Regions from separate parts of the Lysinibacillus sp. F12 genome, predicted to be linked through region 1. Evidence: riboswitches for the same ligand, from Rfam matches in the RefSeq annotation. Region 1 holds a riboswitch; each other region holds the start of a gene.
The links. A riboswitch is a leader RNA that binds a small molecule or an ion and turns the genes downstream of it on or off. The one in region 1 is predicted to bind cobalamin.
Positions count from the first base shown of each region.

Region 2: linked by a shared signal. The riboswitch ahead of AC3CH7_RS19755 (hypothetical protein) and the one ahead of AC3CH7_RS10215 ((2Fe-2S) ferredoxin domain-containing protein) in region 1 are both predicted to bind cobalamin.
Region 3: linked by a shared signal. The riboswitch ahead of AC3CH7_RS03640 (glutaredoxin family protein) and the one ahead of AC3CH7_RS10215 ((2Fe-2S) ferredoxin domain-containing protein) in region 1 are both predicted to bind cobalamin.
Region 4: linked by a shared signal. The riboswitch ahead of AC3CH7_RS00050 (hypothetical protein) and the one ahead of AC3CH7_RS10215 ((2Fe-2S) ferredoxin domain-containing protein) in region 1 are both predicted to bind cobalamin.

Region 1 covers NZ_JBYMLP010000002.1:631,318-636,701, reverse strand. Annotated here, with positions in the region: gene AC3CH7_RS10220 (energy-coupling factor ABC transporter permease) at 1-183, opposite strand, end outside; cobalamin riboswitch at 329-513, opposite strand; cobalamin riboswitch at 772-953, shown strand; gene AC3CH7_RS10215 ((2Fe-2S) ferredoxin domain-containing protein) at 1,096-1,467, shown strand; gene cobJ (precorrin-3B C(17)-methyltransferase) at 1,472-3,139, shown strand; gene AC3CH7_RS10205 (sirohydrochlorin chelatase) at 3,154-4,101, shown strand; gene cobK (precorrin-6A reductase) at 4,098-4,859, shown strand; gene AC3CH7_RS10195 (precorrin-8X methylmutase) at 4,872-5,384, shown strand, end outside.
Region 2 covers NZ_JBYMLP010000005.1:102,449-107,832, forward strand. Annotated here, with positions in the region: gene AC3CH7_RS19735 (putative RNA methyltransferase) at 1-119, opposite strand, end outside; gene AC3CH7_RS19740 (MATE family efflux transporter) at 122-1,477, opposite strand; gene AC3CH7_RS19745 (tyrosine-protein phosphatase) at 1,627-2,391, opposite strand; gene AC3CH7_RS19750 (ABC transporter substrate-binding protein) at 2,527-3,477, opposite strand; gene AC3CH7_RS19755 (hypothetical protein) at 3,461-4,018, opposite strand; cobalamin riboswitch at 4,183-4,382, opposite strand; gene AC3CH7_RS19760 (glutathione peroxidase) at 4,485-5,030, opposite strand; gene AC3CH7_RS19765 (hypothetical protein) at 5,117-5,384, opposite strand, start outside.
Region 3 covers NZ_JBYMLP010000001.1:698,577-703,960, reverse strand. Annotated here, with positions in the region: gene AC3CH7_RS03645 (NAD(P)/FAD-dependent oxidoreductase) at 1-797, shown strand, start outside; cobalamin riboswitch at 1,324-1,501, shown strand; gene AC3CH7_RS03640 (glutaredoxin family protein) at 1,619-1,843, shown strand; gene nrdI (class Ib ribonucleoside-diphosphate reductase assembly flavoprotein NrdI) at 1,840-2,199, shown strand; gene nrdE (class 1b ribonucleoside-diphosphate reductase subunit alpha) at 2,196-4,289, shown strand; gene nrdF (class 1b ribonucleoside-diphosphate reductase subunit beta) at 4,277-5,245, shown strand; gene dut (dUTP diphosphatase) at 5,257-5,384, shown strand, end outside.
Region 4 covers NZ_JBYMLP010000001.1:9,822-15,205, forward strand. Annotated here, with positions in the region: gene AC3CH7_RS00045 (GTP-binding protein) at 1-503, shown strand, start outside; gene AC3CH7_RS00050 (hypothetical protein) at 612-1,370, opposite strand; cobalamin riboswitch at 1,603-1,786, opposite strand; gene AC3CH7_RS00055 (hypothetical protein) at 2,498-2,731, opposite strand; gene AC3CH7_RS00060 (DUF4190 domain-containing protein) at 2,965-3,228, opposite strand; gene AC3CH7_RS00065 (PH domain-containing protein) at 3,549-3,929, opposite strand; gene AC3CH7_RS00070 (hypothetical protein) at 4,031-4,159, shown strand; gene AC3CH7_RS00075 (YhfM domain-containing protein) at 4,204-4,434, shown strand; gene AC3CH7_RS00080 (ABC transporter ATP-binding protein) at 4,477-5,202, opposite strand; gene AC3CH7_RS00085 (ATP-binding cassette domain-containing protein) at 5,216-5,384, opposite strand, start outside.

The DNA.
Region 1 (5,384 bases):
TTCTTCGATTGTTTTACGAATAGAGCGCAATCCTAAAATAATAAATGGGACGGAGATTACCCACCAAAAAATAGCCCATTCGATTGGTAAAAAACCTTCCATGATATGCATGGCGAAGGCACGTTTTGGCACCATTAAAAAAGCCAATACAAAATAACTAAGTTTCCACCAAGACAGCTTCAATTTTCTTCCTCCAAACTATAAATAGATTTTTAGAATGTAGCGTGCGTAATAAAAAAAGCACTTTTCCGTTGTTGGAAAAGTGCATAGCTAAAAAAGCAAATAACATTCTCATCTGCTAAGCCGCACACCTATCCTCGTAGGATGAAACGATCACATATTTTCGGCAGGTCTCCTGGCTCTAGTTCAACACTTTATAGGTCTTCCCATCCATTGGACAGTGACATTTTCTATAAAGCTCCCTATTACAGTGGCGGGACCGCGCCGGACTTGAACCGGCTTCCCTTTTAAGTAAAATGACGAGCATTTTACACCAAAAATAGTAAGTTGTGAGATTTCACGACAAAGTGTACCACGAATTTCCATAAATATGCTATACTTTTTTATAAAAATTTTGAAATAGACTATCAATGTCGAAAATTCTGATTACTAAGGATTTTGAGAATAAAAGGGAACAACACCAATTTTAAATAACCAAAAACTCTCTGATAAAATTGATAAATTTGTCATGAATTTTTAAAGAAATATTGAAATTTTAAAATAATAAGATATGATTAAGACAGTTTTCTATTAAATATACAATTAAAAATTTCATATAAAACGTCGATAAGTGCTCGAAAAACTCGAGATAATAGGGAAATTGGTGAAAGTCCAATACAGCCCCCGCTACTGTAATAGCTGATGAAATCGCAATGCCACCTGTGCAAACTAGGGAAGGTGCGACAGTAAAATGAAGCTTAAGTCAGGAAACCTGCTTATCAGATTGTGCATGCAAACTTTTCGGAGGGAGAAGTTGAAGCAAAAGCGAGGATCTGTCTTTCAGTCTATTCGTTTTTATTTGGCTTCTACAAACCTTTACTCTTCGGGAGAGTAAAGGTTTTTCTTTTTCCAAAAGCAAAAGAGGGGAGACATAAAATGACAACGTGGAATTTAGAGGGGATGAAAACACATCTCTTTATTTGCAATGGCAGTAGCTGTATGAACAAGGATGGAGAAGAAATTACCCAAGCTATACGGGACGAAATACAGCGAAACGCACTAGATAAAGAAATACATACGACAAGAACACGCTGTAATGGACGATGTAAGGATGCTTGTGTGGTTATTGCTTACCCCCAGGGGAATTGGTACCGTGTACCATCAACGGAGCATGCTAGAACACTTGTACAGGATTTGCATCATGAATCCTTACATAACGATCATGTTTATACACTTCGGGAAGGGACATTGCAGCGAACAGCGCAAACGACAGCCATTAAAGGGATTGAAAAGGTGAAAGAGGGGTAAAAACATGGCGCAAAAAGGGAAAATTTTCGTAGTAGGCTTTGGACCTGGAGACTTTAAGCATATTACGACACGTGCAGTAGAGGCTTTACAACAAAGTGATATGATCATAGGCTATAAAACCTATGTTGAGCTGATTCAAGATTTAGTGAGTGCAAAATCTATTGTCAGTACAGGCATGACAGAAGAAGTGTCCCGTGCTCAGGAGGCAGTTCGTCAAGCAGAGGCAGGAAGTATAGTTTCGGTCATTTCGAGTGGAGATGCGGGCGTTTATGGTATGGCGGGATTAGTGTATGAAGTTTTAATTGAGCTAGGCTGGACAGAGGCAACTGGTATTGAAGTCGAGATTGTCCCGGGTATTTCAGCTATCAATTCATGTGCTAGTTTACTTGGTGCACCGATTATGCATGATGCTTGTACCATTAGTTTAAGTGACCACCTCACTCCGTGGAATTTAATTGCGAAGCGTGTGGAAGCTGCAGCAATGGCCGATTTTGTCATTGCTCTATACAATCCTAAAAGCGGTCGCCGTACAAGACAAATTGTCGAAGCACAGCGAATTCTTTTAGAATATCGTTCACCTGACACTCCAGTAGGGCTTGTGAAAAGTGCCTATCGAGAACGTCAAGAAGTGACGATGACCACATTGGCAGACATGTTGGAACATGATATCGGTATGCTGACAACCGTCATTATCGGAAACTCATCTACGTTTTTCTATGATAATAAAATGATTACGCCACGTGGCTACCAACGTAAATATACACTTGGCGAGGAAAAGCAGCCATTACGTCCACATCAACGTTTACGGGAAGAAAATGAGCCATGGGCGATGAATCAAGAGACAGGAACAGCACGCAATGACTTTGCGGCAGACCCCAATGCAGGGCGAATGAATAAACCCAGTGTAGCCGTTATGCCAAAGCCGAAAAAAACGGCACTTGAAATGGCTACAGCGGCACTTGCAATGGTAAAGGGAACAAATGCTATCAAGGTTACTCCAAAGCTTGTACAACAAAAAATAGAATCCATTTTTGAATTAGCAGTGAGCCCTGGAGTGGCCAATAAATTTTTTACACCACAGCAAATGATGACGTTAGCAGAGGTCGTAGGCGAAGATGGATCGATGGAATACACACCAGATCATCAAATCCATTTAAAAATACCTACAACTACGCCTGAACGCATCACTGAAAAATTACAGCAAGTAGGCTTTTTATTAGCACCAATTGGTGATGTATTGTCGTTGAAGGCTTGCGATTTTTGCTACGGTGAAAAAGCAGATTCCATACCATATGCGGAGGAAATTCAAGAAAAGCTTGGTGGTCTGTCTTTACCGAAAACATTAAATATTGGCTTTAATGGCTGTGGGATGGCTTGTTATCGAGCAGTATTTGACGATATTGGGATTGTCTATCGTAAAAGTAAATTTGATGTCTTTATTGGAGCGAAACCAGTCGGACGTACGGCTCATGCAGCACAGCCTGTTGTAGAAGGCTTGGAGCCTGAACAATTGATTCCTTTAATTACAGATATTATTGAAGAATATAAAGCCAATGCGCATCCAAACGAACGCTTATTTAAATACTTCAAGCGTGTGAAAAAGATATTGCATTTTACGTATCAAGATATGTCTTCCAAAATAAAAATAGAGCCAGCTCCGTGCGGCGACTAGTGAGGAGAAAAGAGATGAAAGCTATATTATTTGTTGGCCATGGTAGCCGTTTAGCAGCAGGAAATGATGAGGTACGTACATTTATCGAGCAAATGACATCTCGCATTGATGAACAATATCTAGTAGAAACATGTTTCCTAGAATTTGCTTCTCCTAACATTGAAGAAGGTATTACAAATTGTGTGAAAAAGGGTGCTACAGAGGTACATGTAATCCCGATTATATTACTTCATGCAGGTCATTCCAAGCTACATATCCCGGCAGAAATCGAGCATGCCCGTGAGCATTATCCGAATATCACATTCACATATGGTCAAACAATTGGCATTCATGAAGAAATATTTGCGATATTACAAGATCGTTTAGTTGAAATTGGATTTAATACAGAACAAGAACAGGAAGATACAGCCGTTTTATTAATTGCTCGAGGTGGCAGTGATCCTTATGCAAATGGGGACTTTTATAAAATCACACGATTGCTATGGGAAAAACTACCTGTTAAATACGTAGAAAGTGCCTTTATGGGTGTAACGGACCCACGTGTTGAAGAAGGCATTGAACGCTGCGTCAAACTAGGTGCTAAGAAAATAATCATGCTTCCTTACTTTTTATTCACTGGTATTTTAATGGAGCGTATGCATGTTATGTGTGAGAAATTCAATGAGCAATTTCCTGCATGTGAAATTCAAATTGCCAACTACTTTGGCTACCACGAACGTTTACAAAATGTTTTATTAGAGCGTATTGAGCAAGCGATGAATGGTACATCTACAGGTATGCAAGATCTTGAAGATTATCGTGCTTACGCTGCTATTCATGGACATGCACATCATCATCACCATCATGATCACGATCATGGACATGACCACCACCATCATCATCACGATCATGGACATGACCACCACCACGACCATGACCATGACCATGACCATCATCATCATGAAAAGGAGCCCGTTAAATGATTTTCATGTTAGCAGGGACGAGTGATGCAAGAAATCTGGGCCTTGAATTGCAAAGTACAGGTCATGCTGTAACTGCCACTGTTGTGACGGAATCGGCAGCCTCTAGTCTTGCTGACGTTGGCTTGCCTTCCTTAATAGGGAGACTAACAGCGGAAGAAATGGCGACTATTATAATGGAACAAGGCTTTCAATTGGTCGTAGATGCCTCTCATCCATTTGCTGAAGAGGCATCGAAAAATGCTATGGCAGCAGCTGAAAAAGCGCAAGTACCATATATCCGCTATGAACGTGCCCATGAGCATTATGCTCACCCACTTATTACAGTTGTAAAGGATTATGAAGAGGCGGCTCAGTTAGCAGCTGAAAAGCGTGGTGTCATTATGCTGACAACAGGCAGTAAAACGCTTGCTACATTTACGAAAGTTTTACAAGGCTTAGAAAACACAAGAGTCATTGCTCGTATGCTCCCACGACTTGACAATATGGAAAAATGTGAGGCGCTCGGTGTCGCACAGCGAGATATTGTAGCCATTCAAGGCCCATTTTCAAAGGAATTAAATGAAGCATTATTCCGTCAATATGGAGTGACCTTAATGATCACTAAAGAAAGCGGCAAAGTGGGCTCGGTAGACGAGAAGCTAGAGGCAGCCCTTGCCTGTTCTATAGAAACAATTCTTATTGCAAGACCCAATATTAAATATGGCCAACAATATTCCACTTTTGAAGAAGTGTTACAGGCTGTAAAACATACACTTTAGGAGGCAATAACAATGGATTTTAAAACTGATTTCAAACCATTAACAGTAGACCCAGATAAAATTTACGATTACAGTTTCTCAATTATCGCAGAAGAAATGGGGGAGCATAACTTTTCAGAGGATGAATGGAAGGTTGTGCGCCGTATTATCCATGCATCTGCTGACTTTGAGCTAGGTCGTAGCGTTATTATTACACCAGGAGCACTTGAAGCAGGTGTTAAGTCTATTCTGGCAGGGCGTCATGTAATTGCGGATGTGCAAATGATTGAAAGTGGTTCTGGTAAAAAACGTTTCCAAAAACATGGTGGCGATTTACATTGCTATATTGCGGATGAGGATGTATCTGTAGAAGCGAAAAAGCAAAATACAACGCGTGCCATTATATCGATGCAAAAAGCCTCAAAATTACATGAAGGCGGTATTTATGCTATTGGTAATGCCCCAACTGCATTACTAGAATTGATTCGTTTAATTAAGGAAGGCTTAGCAAAACCAGATTTAATTATTGGTATGCCTGTAGGTTTC
Region 2 (5,384 bases), on a different contig from region 1:
CAAACGAGTCTCCCCTGCTCATAGACGTGCATGGATTGCTGACATAAAGGGCATGCAAAAAGTGTGATATATTGATCTATCAATGCTGCTCCTATTGCACGTTTAGATAGTGCTCCCATTGCTACTCCTCCTTCTGTTCATTCGGTGAAATGAGGGCGAAACGCTCCCATTTTCGGCTTTTCCATCTAAAGTATACAATAATTGCCCTTACCCATTCATCTGCAGAGATAGCTAACCAAATACCTACCAAACCCCAATCGAGGACGAATACAAAAAAGTAACCTAATGGGAGGCTCATGCAAACCATCGACAAAAAACCGATTTTAACAGAGAACCTTGCGTCTCCTGAGGCACGTAAGGAGTTAATGACGACTATATTCATCGTTCGACCAGTCTCTAGCACTATACTTAACGCCAAAACAGATGCTCCGATAGCTATGACCTCAGGGTTATCTGTAAAAATATGCATAAGCTGCTTGCGGAAAATGGTCACTACACCAACCATAATAATGGTAAAAATAAATGCTGCTCGGACACTTTTCCATAGTTGATGATAAGCCTCGTCCTTTTCTCCAGCACCTACATGCCTGCCGATAATGATGGCCGTTCCTGTCCCAATGGCAATAGCGAATAAATAGGTGAACATAGATATGTTCATAGCATATTGTCTCGCCGCCAAAGTTTCTGCCCCTAAATATGTGGCATAATATAAAAATATGATCTGGCAAAACTGATAAAGAACCTGCTCAAAGGCAGACGGTAAACCAATGTTTAAAATTTTTCTTACATATTCCTTAGAATATTCGAAGTAGTAATGTAGCTTTACTCGTACTTCCATCACTTGATAAAGCAACCAGAAAAATACGAGCATCGCTAATCCTCTACTAATCACTGAGGATATGGCTGCACCTTTTACACCAAGCTCTGGTAATCCGAAATTTCCAAAGATTAAGCCGTAATTAAGTACAACATGCAGTACATTCATGCCAAGTGATACATACATCGTCTGCTTCGTCCAACCATGAACACGAATAATTGCTGCAAGGGCATTAATGATTGCTTGAAGGAAAATAAAACTCCCAATAATAACTAAATAACTTTGAGCATAATGGAGTACTTCACCTTGCAAGTTCATCATCGACATTAAATGACTAGCAAAGAAGAAAAATAGAACACTCATTATAAGTCCAACTGCCAAATTCATTGTGACTGCTAGAGCGGATATTTTCGCTGCCTCAAAAAAACGTTTTGAACCTAAATATTGTGATACAACGATGGACGCACCATTGCCGACTACCTCAAGAATTAAAATAGCGATATGAATATATTGATTTGCTGCACCAACCCCTGATACAGCATTATCTGATAGAGCACTAAGCATAAAAGTATCGGCTAGTCCCATTAACATAAATAAAAATACTTCTAAAAAGATAGGCCATGTTAAATGGAATAGACTTAACTTATTCGTTCCTTTCATTGTGTCTGCCAATACCTTCACTTCTCCTACACTTTTCTTAAAAATCTATTGTATCTTATCATAAAATTTCAGACTGTAAAGAGATTTATAGGAAGACAGCGCTTCCACATAAAAAATCCCTCTCACTAAATTTGTGAAAGGGTTTTTATTTAAATTAAGCAAAAGGACTGTAATTGCTCACGCTTATCGGCTGTTAGGCCAAACTCCTGCTCCAAAAAGGCTGTCTTTGAGCCATAACGATGATCCATAGCGTCAAGTGCTGCCTGTAAGTAGTCTTCACGAGCAGACATTAAAGCATAAAATTGCTGTAATTCTTGTTCGTTATATTGGTGCTCAATCGTTTGAGCCATTCTTTCTACCATGGGACGCAAATGGATATTCGTATCTAAATAGTCTTCCATAATGGTTTCCTCAGGTACATCTAAAGCCAATAGAATAAGAGCTCCGCCAATTCCTGTTCGGTCTTTTCCAACTGCGCAATGATGGACTAGTCCTAAATTATCAGGGTTTTGTATCGTCAACATTAATTCCTTAAAAGAGGGATTATGGAAAGGCATTTGTGCATAAAAGTCCTTGAACATATCAGCGTTAACTACTTTATAAAACTCTCTACCACCTGTATTTGTTGGCATTTCAAAAGCATGCTTTCCCTTCGCCGGGATTTGAATATATCGAGTTTGTGGAAATACAGGATTAGGGTTATGTTGTACTTCATTCGTGTCACGATAATCAAAAATTGTTTTAATACCTAATGTTTCAAATAATTCTTTATCTGTAGATGTCATTTTACCAAGTGCGGCGGAGCGATAAAATAAGCCCTCCCTTATAACACGCCCATCTCTCGTTTGATACCCCCCCATATCTCGGAAATTATAAACGGCCTCAAACGAAATATTTTTTTGTACTTGCTTCACTGAACTACACCTCCCTATATTAATAAGTGTTCTTATCTTTATTCTATCGAACAAACTACATGAATACCAATTTTCACACTAGGTAATAAAATAAAAAATGCTAGCTGTAATAAACAACTAGCATTTTCTACGATCTTATTTATATAACTCTGGATACACAGCTTTAGCAACTAGCTCAACTGCTTCACCGATACGCGGACCTGGGCGATTTGAGATATCTGTGTCAAGGGGTTGAACTGCCTTATTTTGAATAGCTGATACCGTATTCCACCCATCACGAGCAAGGATTTCTCCAATTGGATTTTCTGTATAGTTGACTGTTGTTAAAATGACGTCTGGATTTCTCGCAATAACATCTTCCTCAGATACTAGCTTCCAGCCATTTAAATCTGCAAACACATTCTTTACATTTGCCGTATTTAATATTTCTTGTTGGAAAGTGCTAGAGCCTGCTGTATATATTTCAGGCTTTGGACTAATCTCTAAATAAACATTTTTGGGTGTTTTTACTTCTTTAACCTTTGTTTTCACATCAGCGATTTTTGCTTTAATTTCTTCGTTTAATGCCTTTCCTTTTTCCTTCACATCCATAACGGCAGCAATTTGTTCGATATCTCCATATACATCATCGAATGTAGCCGCTGATTGAATAACAAACACTTTAATTCCTGCATCTTCGAGTGGCTTAAGTGCATCCTTCTTACCAATCGTATACGCAATCACAACATCTGGCTTTAACGCTATAATTCGCTCACTGTTATAATTCACAGTATCAGAAACACGTTCGATTTTTTGAGCTGCTTCTGGATAAGTATCATATTCAGTGGCACCTACAATTTTATCGCCAACCCCTAGTGCAAATAGAATTTCTGTGTTACTAGGTTGTAAAGACACAACTGTTTTTGGCACTTCCTTAAACTCTATTTCCACACCACGATCATCGGTTACTTTATAACTTGTTTGCTCAATCTTTTGTTCATCTTGAGACACATCCTTATTTTTTGTATCTCCCGCGGTACCACAACCTGCTAAAACGAGCGCTAGCAATAAGACCGATAGCCAGTGTAAATTAAATAGTTTCTTCATTATTATTCACCTTTTTCTTTTTCATTGGATAGGATTTACTCATAAACGGAATTTCAGCTATTCCGGCTTGTTGATTCATATAGACAGCCATTACAAAACATACATTGGCTAATAAGCCTAAATAATCAAAGAGAATAGACGGCACCTCTTGTTCTTCTGAAACCTTGTGTAAAGTTCGATACGATTTTTTCGCCTCACTACGGCAAAGATGTAGAGCAGCCGCTGCCTCTGTTCCTTGAGGTAAAACAAAATTTTGAATCTCATCCTTCACATGACGAACATAAAAATCATAGCGCGCACTTAACCAGGATAGATCTTCATCTGTAACTGCTAGCTTTCCACGAACAGAGCCATTAACATGATAAGCCATAGGTAAAATCTGCATTAAATCATCTGCAACAGCCTGGACATCCTCTTTCTTCACTACAGCTAGTGCAACCCCTATATGCGTTGTTAAACTATCTGTGCGAATCTCAAAATCGACAGTTGAAGCCCTCTCACGCATAAAAGGATAACAAGAATAACGTGCATCTTTTTTCAATCTACTATCCCCCCATTTTTCCAAATGAAAATTCTCGCTTGTTCAGTACATAAAAAAACGTCGCTCCTCACGCAAAGGAACGACGAAAATAACATAATGATTGTCATACAAACACGACACTGCCTATGTATTTGCCGTATATCCTCCTAGCTTCCGAAGAGTTGTTATACGTTCAAATAAAGGTCGGTCTCCTGGCTTGTACAATGCTATTATATGAAATATATAATAGCTATAAAGAACCTTCCCATTTCCTACGAAACAGTGGCTAATCTTTATAATGGCTGTACTTACAGTTGCGGAAACAGCTTCGGCTTTTACCGAATTCCCGATTATGCTAGCAAGCACCTTTATTCTGCAAGAATAATTCACTTGTAATGCAGTTTATCATAGATTGATAGGAAAAAATAGTTACGTACAAAAAGGATACTCGTTTTATAGGCGATATCATAGCATTAAAGTTACTCGACTATAATACTTTTTCAATTGCTTGCTCAATATCAAGCTGTGAGTCTGTAGGCTCAAAGCGAGCTACGGTTTTTCCGCTTGCATCTACTAAAAATTTAGTAAAATTCCAGCGAATATTTCGACCATCTAAGAAACTTGGAGCAAATTGAACGATCGCCTCAGCCAGCATTTTCTCCTGCATGCTTGCTTTCCCGAATTCACGGAAATCGACTTCATGTTTTAAATAATTAAATAAAGGATGTGTCGTCTCACCATTTACTTGGATAAGCTCAAAAATGGGGAACGTAACTCCGTAGTTTACTTTACAAAGATGCGCAGTTTCCTCTCCATCTTCTGGATTTTGGTGGCCAAATTGATCGCAAGGAAAACCTAGAACGACAAAATTATTTTTTACATATTTATCGTACATTTTTTGTAAGTCCTCAAATTGATATGTAAATCGGCACTGATTAGCTGTATTAACTATTAGCAATGTTTTACCGCGAAATGTTTCCATTGATAAAATTTCACCATTCGGCTTTCGTACTAAATAATTATAAATGCTCATTCCCTAACCCCTTTTGTTTTTTTATATATTATAATTGACTATTCTCCAATAACCAAAGAGTTTGCACAAAAAACACCATCTCGTTACTAGGAACGGATGGCTGACTTATATTTCTTTTTATATTTAACATTTTGCTCTTCATTAATTAATCGATGTGCTATGTCTAATAATTTAGAATCACTCGTATGATCATATAATTTTTTTAAGGATACAATAATATCATAGCGAATGAGAGTAGGATGCTTCTCATCTAAACAAGTTTGAAATCTCTTGGCTAAAAAAGATACAACTAAATCGCTTTGTACTTGGCCTGCTAAACCAATTTTCCAAATAGCTTGTAATGTATGCCTTGCC
Region 3 (5,384 bases), on a different contig from region 1:
ATCGAAATCGTGTAACTCAAGAGTCGCATGGTTTTTTAACAAGAGATGGGATAAAGCCACAAGAATTTAAGAATATAGCTAGTAAGGAAATAAAATCTTACCCATCTATATCTATGTTAGATCAAACAATTATCGAGATAACTAAAGATGATAAAAGCGGTTTATTTTTTGTCAAAACTTCGGAAAATAAATCATATATGTCTGCAAAAGTATTGTTAGCTACTGGAATACAAGAGGAGTTTCCCCTCCCGCAAATCAGACAATATTATGGAAAAAGCTTGTTTAGCTGTCCTTATTGCGATGGTTGGGAGCTGAGAGACAAGCCATTGGCTATCATAGCAGAAAAAGAGGAGCATATTAAACATATGACCAAATTGGTTTTTAATTGGTCACAGGATTTAATCGTTTTTACGAATGGTCATCAACTTTCCGATAACGTTCAAAGTGAATTTGAACGTAAAAAAATTAAACTGTATACAGAATGTGTAAAAAACTTGCATGGGGAAGATAGTAACTTAATTAGTATTGAATTAGAAACAGGTGAACATATTTTAAGAAGTGGTGGATTTGTCGTACCTAATTTTTATCGTCCAAATAAATTTGCTAAACAGCTAAATTGCCAAGTTGATGAAAATGGGATAATTATTACTGATGGTGCTGGACGAACAACAGCGGCTGGAATATATGTTGCAGGTGAAACGGTAAAGGGGGGTGCCTCTTCTTTAATGATCGCTGCTGCGGAAGGTTTTAAGACAGCCTCTAGTATAAATTTGGATATCACAATAGATAGGTTTTAAGTAAAAGGTTAGCTGATGAGTATAGAAAATTCATCAGCTATTTTTGTAAATAAAGGATAAAGTTAATATACCTAGTTGAGCGGACAGAGAAAGAACTTGGATATGTTATACTATGAATACAGAATAACTGGCTAAAGGTACCTGATTATTATGAATAGTTGCAAAGGGACAAGTACAACGAAAAATCTGCAAAGATAGGATATATTGAGTATGATGAATGATTTACATCTTTCTCAAAGTGGGTTGACGATTATGTAGTTTTAGTCATAATTGCATCTTTACTATTATGGAAAGATGCCTTTTTTATGAATAAAATTTCAATTGGGCCTCCGTTATTAGGTAAATAAATGATCAGCATGTATCTTCCTATTTTTTTTATAGTTATATTTTTATATGATTATGTTTTAGCTCTTTCGTTTAAGGTTATGTGAGAAAATATGAATAGTCTCAAATTGATGAACTTTTATTTCGCGATTTACTTTTTATATAAAGGATGGTACACTTAAAACTATTGAAAAACAATATATTGTGTTCGTTTTGTATAGGTACTACTATATGTAGTTTAATAGGGAAGTTCGGTACTATTCCGACGCTGTCCCCGCAACTGTAAAGCTGACGATGATTGTAACCACTGTGCATTCGCATGGGAAGGAAATCAGAGATTGAAGCAAAGCCAGGAGACCTGCCTTTATAAAACAAATTTATCATTTCTTCGGGGATTAAGAGATGGGAACGTCAGTATTTTTAGTATGTTAACGTTTCCATGTAAGCTATCTCTTTAGAAGAGGTAGCTTTTTTATTTTATGAAAAGAGGGATTACTATGAAACTTTATACGAAAACAATCTGTCCAAAATGCCTTTGGGTAAAATCCGAATTACAACGAGCAGGACTTGAAGCAGAAATTGTTAATATTGATCACGATGAACAAGCTAAACAAACAATTATTGATGCAGGTTTTTTAAGTGTGCCTGTCTTAGAGGTGGATGAAACATTTATAGGGGATGTTCAGGAAATTGTTTCTCGTATTGAGATGATTACACTATGATCGTTTACGCTAGTCGTACAGGAAATGTCCGCAATGTAGTATCTAAACTAAGGGCAGAATCTATTGAACTCTCAGAGGAATTAAGCTTGAATAAGCCTTATCTTTTAATTACATACACAGATGGTTTAGGCGACATTCCAGCAAAAGTGCAACGTTTCTTAGATAAAAACAGAGATTTTTGTAAAGGAGTAGTTGCTAGTGGCAACAGTAACTTTGGACATCATGTATTTGGCGCAGCAGGAGAGAAAATTGCTACTACCTATCATGTACCATTAGTGAGGAAATTAGATTTGCGCGGCAATCAAACAGATTATGAAGCTATACAAACGTTTTATGAAACGAGGGTAATGGGATGAAAACTTATTTAAAGCTTAATAATGACGTACTGAATCGTTATAGTACAACGGGGCTACTAGAGTTAGAAAAGGATCGTGAGGCTACGCGCCGCTACTTTTTAGAATATGTCAACGTACGTTTACGTTACTTTATAGATATAGAGGAAAAAATCCGCTATTTAGTTGATGAAGGCTACTACGAAAAAGCTTTTATCGACATGTACGAGATGGATTTTATTAAAAAGTTGTACAAAAAAGCGTATGATTATAATTTCCGTTTCCCATCATTTATGAGTGCTAGCAAATTTTATGACAGCTACGCTATGAAAAGTCGTGATGGAGAAGAAATCTTAGAAAAATATGAGGACCGGATTGTCATTATTGCCTTGTACTTGGCACAGGGGAACACGGTACTAGCAGAACGTTCTGTGGAAGCGATGATGGAAGCCTATCAACCTGCAACGCCTACTGCATTAAATAGTGGGAAGAAAGCTCGTGGCGAATTAGTAAGTTGCTTTAAATTATCCATGGATGACTCCATGAATAGCATCGCTGAAAATATTGGTTATTGTTTAGAGCTATCACGTCTAGGTGGAGGGGTCGGGGTTAACTTAACGGATTTACGTCCTTTAGGTGATCCAATTAAAGAAATACTAAATCGTGCAAGTGGTGTGATTCCAGTGGCGAAACTATTAGAAAATTCTTTTAGTTATTCTAATCAGCTTGGTCAGCGTAATGGCTCAGGAGTTGTTTACCTAAATATTTTCCATGCAGATATAGAGAATTTTATTTCATCAAAAAAACCAAATGCTGATGATAAAATTCGCCTCGCAACACTATCAACAGGTATTATTATACCAAGTATTTTCTTCGAACTGATGAAGCGTGATAAAGATATAGTGTTATTTAGTCCATATGATATTTTTAAAGTATATGGTAAACGAATGTCGGAAATTTCAATTTCTGACATGTACTATGAACTACTAGATAATCCTAAAATCCGTAAAATTAAACGTTTGAATGCGCGTAGACTCTATACAGAGGTAAAAAAAGCTCAATTCGAATCCGGTTATCCCTTTGAAATTTTTGATGATAATGTCAATGACGTACATCCACTAAAAAATATCGGTCGCGTAAAAATGTCAAACTTATGTACTGAAATCTTGCAAGTTCAAGAAACTAGTGTTATCACAGATCAAGATCAACCTAACGAATATGGGTTAGATGTGTCGTGTAATTTAGGGTCAATTGATATCCACGCAGCGAGTAAAGTAAATGATTTTGAAGCATTAATCGATACAGCTATGCACTTATTAACAAATGTATCCCAAATGACGCACATCAAAAATGTTCCGTCGGTCGCAAAAGCCAATCAATTAATGCACTCAGTAGGTCTAGGGTGTATGAATCTCCATGGACATCTTGTTACGGAGGGAATTATGTATGGCTCGAAAGATTCTATTCATTTCATGGACCGCTTTATGGAAGCAATGAACTATTATTCTCTAAAATCATCGATGGAAATGGCTAAAGAAAAAGCAGAAACGTTCTATCGATTTGAAGATAGCGATTATGCTTCAGGTATCTATTTTGATCAATATGTAAATAAGACTGAAGAAGAGCTTTCACCTGCTGTATTAAAAGCACTCGGAAACATTCCAATCATTACTAGTAAAATGTGGGAATTATTAAAGCAAGATGTTATGCAATATGGCTTATTCCATTCATATCGTTTAGCTATAGCACCAACTGGTAGTATATCGTACATTCGTAGCTGTACGGCCTCCATCTCTCCATGTACAGAACGTGTAGAGGTTCGTGATTATGCAGATAGTCGAACAATTTATCCAATGCCACATTTAACAAATGAAAACAGTCATCTATATGTAGAGGCCTATGATGTTGATCCTTATGATTTAATTGATTTATACGCAGCTTCTCAAAAACATGTTGACCAAGGTATTTCAATGACTCTTTATGTCACTGATAATTGGACAACAGAACAACTAGCTAAAGTATACATTTATGCATGGGTTAAAGGGATTAAGTCCGTTTACTATGTTCGTCAACGATTACAAAGCTTAGAGGAGTGTGTAGCATGTCAAATATAGTGTATGAGGCAGTCAACTGGAACAAAGCAACAAGTGAACTGGCCCAAATTTTTTGGGACCAGCAATGGAAGCAAATTTGGTTTCCCGAAGAAATTGCAGTGAGTAAAGATATTCAACAGTGGAAAAGTTTTGAGCATCAGGACACGTATAAAAAAGTGTTTGCAGGATTAACCTTGCTGGATACCGTTCAGACAAATATTGGGATGAATCGTGTTGCTGCTTATACAGATGATTTACAGGAAAAGGCTGTATTAACCGTTTTTGATGCATTTGAGGCAATACATGCTAAATCATATTCTTATATATTTACAACGCTTTGTACAAACGAGGAAATAGACGAGCTCTTTGAATGGGTAAAGAAAAATGAATATTTACAATATAAGGCAAATAAAATAGCGGATATTTATAATAGTATTGAAGAAGGGGACGCTGAGAGCTTATGGAAAGCGATGTTTTCATCCGTTATGCTTGAATCCTTCCTTTTCTATTCTGGCTTTTTCTACCCATTATACTTAGGTGGGCAAGGTTTTTTAAGAAACAGTGCTGAAATTATTTCCCTCATTTTGCGCGACGAATCCATTCATGGTGTTGCAGTAGGATTTTTTGCTCAAAATCTATATAAGCAATTTTCAAAAGAAAAGCAAGAAGCTTTACAATTATGGGGCTATGAATTACTGCTGGATTTATATCAGAATGAAATGAAATATACAGAGGACATTTATGCGGAGACAGGATTATCGCCTGAGGTAAAAGCCTATGTGCGTTATAATGCAAATAAAGCCTTAATGAATGTTGGTTTTGAAGCTATGTTTCCTGAAGAAGAAGTGAATCCAATCGTTATGAATGGAATTCGTAATGAGGGCTCCACATATGATTTCTTTTCACAAAAGGGGGCTACCTATGCTAAGGCAAAAGTAGCGCCAATTACAGATGACACATTTAATTTTAATCGTTAGGATGAAGAACAATGAATGTAGAAGTAAAAATCAAAAGAATGCATGAAGATGCAATGCTACCCATGCAAGCTAACCCTGGCGATGCTGGGATGGACCTCTATTCCATTGAAACTGTAGAGATACCTGCTGGTGGGACTAA
Region 4 (5,384 bases), on a different contig from region 1:
CAGATATTCATTTTACGCTATTAACGGGGCGTGGTCACAATGAGCATACCTCTGGTGGTGATTTCCGAGAAGCTACTTTCCGAGCACTACGTCAAGGACTAGAACAAGCACAGAACATCCTGCTTGAGCCATATTATCGCTTTAAAATGAAAGCTTCCAATGATTTTATTGGCCGTATGATGACTGACATTCAACAGGCTGCCGGCACATTCGACGACCCAGACCTCACCGAAACTGACGTTGTTTTGACAGGACGTGCACCTGTAGCAACCTTTATGAGCTATAGCACAATCTTTGCTGCCTATACCAATGGGAAAGGCTCACTTACCCTCCAATTTGATGGCTATGATGTGTGTCATAATGCAGAAGAAGTAATAGCCCAGATAGGCTATGATAAAAATGCGGACCCTGAATACAGTTCTTCCAGCATTTTTTGCGCTAAAGGCAAAGGCTATACTGTCCCTTGGCAAGAGGCTCAAGCAGCCATGCACTTTCAGGGATAAGTCAAGTAAAGTATTTGCAAGGACGGTGTGTTAGGCTAATAGCCTCAGATGAAGCATGATACGCTGGCATAAATAAAACAAGCCCCCCGCTTCATGGAGGGCTTGTTTTCATATCGCACCGACAGCTTTCTTTGAGGGCTTATGGACCTGATAAGCAGGTTCAACCACCACATAGCCCTGCGTATTAGTGAAGTCGATTAAAACTTTACCAGGCTGACTTTTTAATATTTGTAGTTGATCAATTAATGTTAACAATAGCTCATGGCCGTTCCCTCGTGGATGCCAATTTAAGTGATCACCATTTAACTCCTGAACCGCATCCAGAAATTGTTTATATTCCTGCTGCGCGAATGCGATTAGTTGATCCTGATGAGAAATTTCCATTAAATCATTTATATAAGTTTCATAAAAACGTATAACAATGGAGCATAGTAAATCATTGACACGTGCAGCGCTTAACACGGGATTGGGCTCTTGTGAAAGGCGATCAAGGTTAGGCTTTGCTCGTGTTGAATCAATGCGTGTAATTAAGTGATACGGCTCCCCGTTCACCTCATATATAATAGGGTTCGTCGGCATATACATCATAAAGCTATTCGTCTTCGTTTTCAGTTGATCCGTTAACGTTGCCAGAGCAAAAAGATGGCCTTCTACCTCACCATTTCTTATCCAAATAATGTCTTTATTATATAAAATTCGCTCAAAAAAGCGGTTGTTGCGAATCAGCTTCGTTGCTAATAATTGATCAATCAGTGATTCAACCACCATTCTTGTTTTCGCTTTTTTAGCAATTTCTGTCCTTGGCTGCTTACAAATGGTCATATCTACAAAAGGCGTTTCCTGTGTTATCGTTGCATGAATATTCATCCTATGTGCATCCCCTTTGCGTACATATTTTCAAAACAAAAAGGACTTCCTTCTATGTTTGAGGAAATCCTTCGCTTTAATGTGATTCATCACACAATGCCAAACAAACCCTAAGTAAATGTGAAGGAGTTCGAAAATGAACCCTTTCATGAACTTTGGGCGTTTGACGTACTGTGACGAACAGAGCATTCTGTTTTGTCAACATGCCACCTCCTATTCCTCGTAGGTTTATGGTGTGTACTCATAACAGGCAGGTATCCTGACTCATGGTCATCGCCACTTTTCCCCTTCCCATCATTTGACAGTGGTTGCTGAAAAGTCGCTCACATTTACAGTTGCGGGACAGTGTCGGATTCACACCGACTTCCCTTTTAAGCAAATTGCACGCAATTTACACCTATTACTACACGCTATTCAATTGTCATAGGAATCGGGTGTACTCCACATTCCTATTAGATTACTAAAATCAATTGTAAAGTAGTGGATTTCTAAAGTCAAATATCACAATATTTTCCAAACCATTTCTTCACTTAATCTTACAAACTCTGAAATTCTGACAACATGTCTTCCTATTTACTTTGATAGTATGATACTTCCTCAGCTTCATGCGGGTCATCTCTTTCGAAATCCCCTCGGATTTTCTACGCAGCATAATACTGAATAGCTTCAATTTCTTTACCGCTATACGTTCTGGTCTTTTCCAACGAATCAGCAAAATGGTCGTCTTTTTCACATATTAAATCAACGACACTAGTTAATGTTTTGTCCTAATACGTCCTTTACCGAATATCTTCTTTTAACATCCGTATCACCTTCATCTATTTTTCGGCGTACATACTCGCATGAGAATAAATTTTAGCGAATGATTAACGGCTTTTAAAAAAGGAGTTACGACACTTTTATTTTAGGTTATTAGTTATGTAATATTTGATAAAATGAGTTACGAGCGCAGGGGATTCCTACGCTCATTTTTTTAACGCAAAACCGCGAGTTAAATCGGGATAAGACACTTGCATCATTTTGAAATACTAACATAAACAACCTATAAACGCACCTCAGACAAACCTATACGCACAACTACGCGATTCAACGATTCTCGCTACATCTGACAGCGTTGAGTGATGTAACTAAAGAGTAATAACTTCACCAGAGTATTGTCTTAATTGTTCAATGGCTACTGTTACGGCTACTTCCTCAGTCTCAATCAAACTCAATCCTTTTTTAATAGGACTCCAAAATTCATATCCGCAGTCTTCTTGCCACATATATACTTCTGTTGTAAAAAGACCATCTCTCCGTTTTATAATTTGAACTTTATATTGATGACTTGGAGACATTATTTCCTTTAGCATCTGTTCCATCGTTTCACCATCTTTACAAATAGTAATGTGTATAACTATTATTCTTCAAAAAGAAAAAAAGCTTTGAGCAAAATCTTAAAAACAGGGGGCTTGGGAAGGTCATGCATTTTCAACACAAAAAAAGAGGTTTATGGTGTGTATTCGTAACAGGCTGGTATCCTGACTCATGGCCATTTCCACTTTTCCTCTTCCCGTCCAACTTAAAACGGTATTTTCTAAGGTCAAATACTAAGCTAAACACCAGTAATTGAATAAAAAAGGATAATAGACAATACTGCAAAGGTTTGAATGATAATCCCGATCACGCTACAAATTAAACCAGAAATTGCCAAACCTCTGCCATTTTCATTTCTTTTAGCAATTTCCTTTGTTGCCATTCTTGATAAAACTACTCCGAAAATCCCAAGAACTAATCCAATAAATGGTACGATGATAGAAAGAATACCAAGCGTTAATGAAATGATAGATTTATTATTCATTTCAATTTTTTCAACCATTTCCCTCACCCCCCAACAATCTAATGTTACGAATCACACTTCTTCAAAAAACAGTTCCATCCATTGAATTCTAGCAATATTATTGAAATATATCTATTATTTTACAATATAAAAGGTTATGCGTAAGGTAGAACCAGTCAGCGTTTCTTTGCTAATTTCTAAGCTCTGTGCGCTTGCTCCCTAATTGGAACGGGGCGACAGCATACACCCCTCACATAGTAATTTCCCCATCCCTATTCCCCCTTTCTAAGCACAGCCAAAAAAGCCTCGCATCTATGCGGGCTTTGAATGTGATTCATGATGGTGGCTTTATTTCATCATTACGATACTAAAACATACTGCGCTAAAACACTTTGCACTTTATAAATATTGGTCGCCTTATTGAAACTTTTTTGGATAGGTAGCGAACTGCCTGATACCCATATTTTTAGCTCTGCGTCTAAATCAAATGTACCAGCCGTTTCTACTGAAAAATGAATAATATTTTTATAGGGGATCGAATGGTATTCCGTTTTCTTACCAGTAACTCCTTGCTTATCAATGAGGATTAATCGTTTATTCGTAAAAATAAATATGTCTCTAATAATTTTATAGGCATTTTTGATGGTTTCGTTTGGAATTAATAAATCTTTGACCTCCTCCTGTAATTTTTCAAAATTCACCTCGCTTGCATTGCCGATTAATCCATCAAATAAGCCCATTCTTTATCCCCTTTCAGCTTTTGTTTGTTTAATATATTATGAAGAGAACCAGGCTACGACTCCAAGTTTTGGTATTATTTTTTCTGTAAGGAGGGGGTTCATTGCGAGCATTCCTATTTATTATCATGTCCCTCCTAGCTATAGTTGTTTTAGGCTGTACGGATAAAGAGCTAGCAGTGGAAAAATGGCGAAGGTCAGCATTTCTAACGGCGAAGGATTTGACACTGTGAATACTGATTTTATCTAAGAATATGAGGATGAAGAGTCTCTTGAAATGTTCCATGAAGTCATTACTACTGCTGTGAGAAATAAGGGAATTGTTAATATGGCTACCCCTCCATATGATGTACAAGTAGTGGATATGGATGGAAACCAATATGGCTTCCATCTTTGGGTAGGGGAAATGGGGCAAAAGGGAACGTTGATGAACGTGAAGGATACCCATACGATTTATAGCATCTCTGAAGATTTGATTGCCCCACTTAGATCATTGCTGCAAGAATAAAAAACACTTTCCATTCAAATAAGGAAAGTGTTTTTGGATTAATCATACTACGGCTTGAAACAGCATTTGCGCATATCGGTCTGTAAAAGCAAAGCCACCTTCGCCTTTATGGCTCTCATCGACAATTTTACCCGACTTCATGACATAAATACGATCACACAAATAAGAAACCGCCTTTAAGTCGTGCGATATAAATAAAATGGCCATGTTTTTTTCTTTTTTTAAAGTTATTAATAAATCTATCATTTCTCGTTGAATCAAGCGATCTAAACTCGAAACAATTTCATCACAAACTAATAGTTGGGGTTCGACTAAAATCGACCTTAGTAAATTAACCCGTTGTCGCTCCCCTCCACTTAGCTCAGATGGCAGGGCTTCTAATATATCGGTTGGGAGCATCACTTTTTCTAGCATTATCTGTAGTTCGCGATCAGTCAAAGACTTATGTGCTGCCATTAGAGGCTCACGTAACAATTCCTTGACGGTCCATACTGGATTTAAGGCAGCCGTAGCATTTTGAAAAATGATTTGGCAGTTCTCATAAAAATGCGAGCGATTTTGCTTCGTCATCAATTGATTTTCAAAAAACACCGCCCCTTTTTCAGGCTTTTCTAGCTGCATTATCACTTTGGCTAAAGTACTTTTCCCACTGCCGCTTTCTCCTACGAGTCCTACGATTTCACCTTTTCCCACGGTTAGGTTTATATTCTGTAATACTTGCTGTCCTGCTTGATAGCTTTTACTAACATGATTTACATGAAGCAACAATATCAACCGCCTCCTAAAAATGATGAGCGACAAGCTGCTTCGTATATGGATGCTTGGGCTCCTTAAAAATTTCAGACATTCTCCCACTTTCTACTATTTCGCCATTTTTCATCACCAGAATAGAATCAGCCATCTTAGCAACTCCTAAATCATGCGTAATCAATAGTATCGTCGTCCCTAAG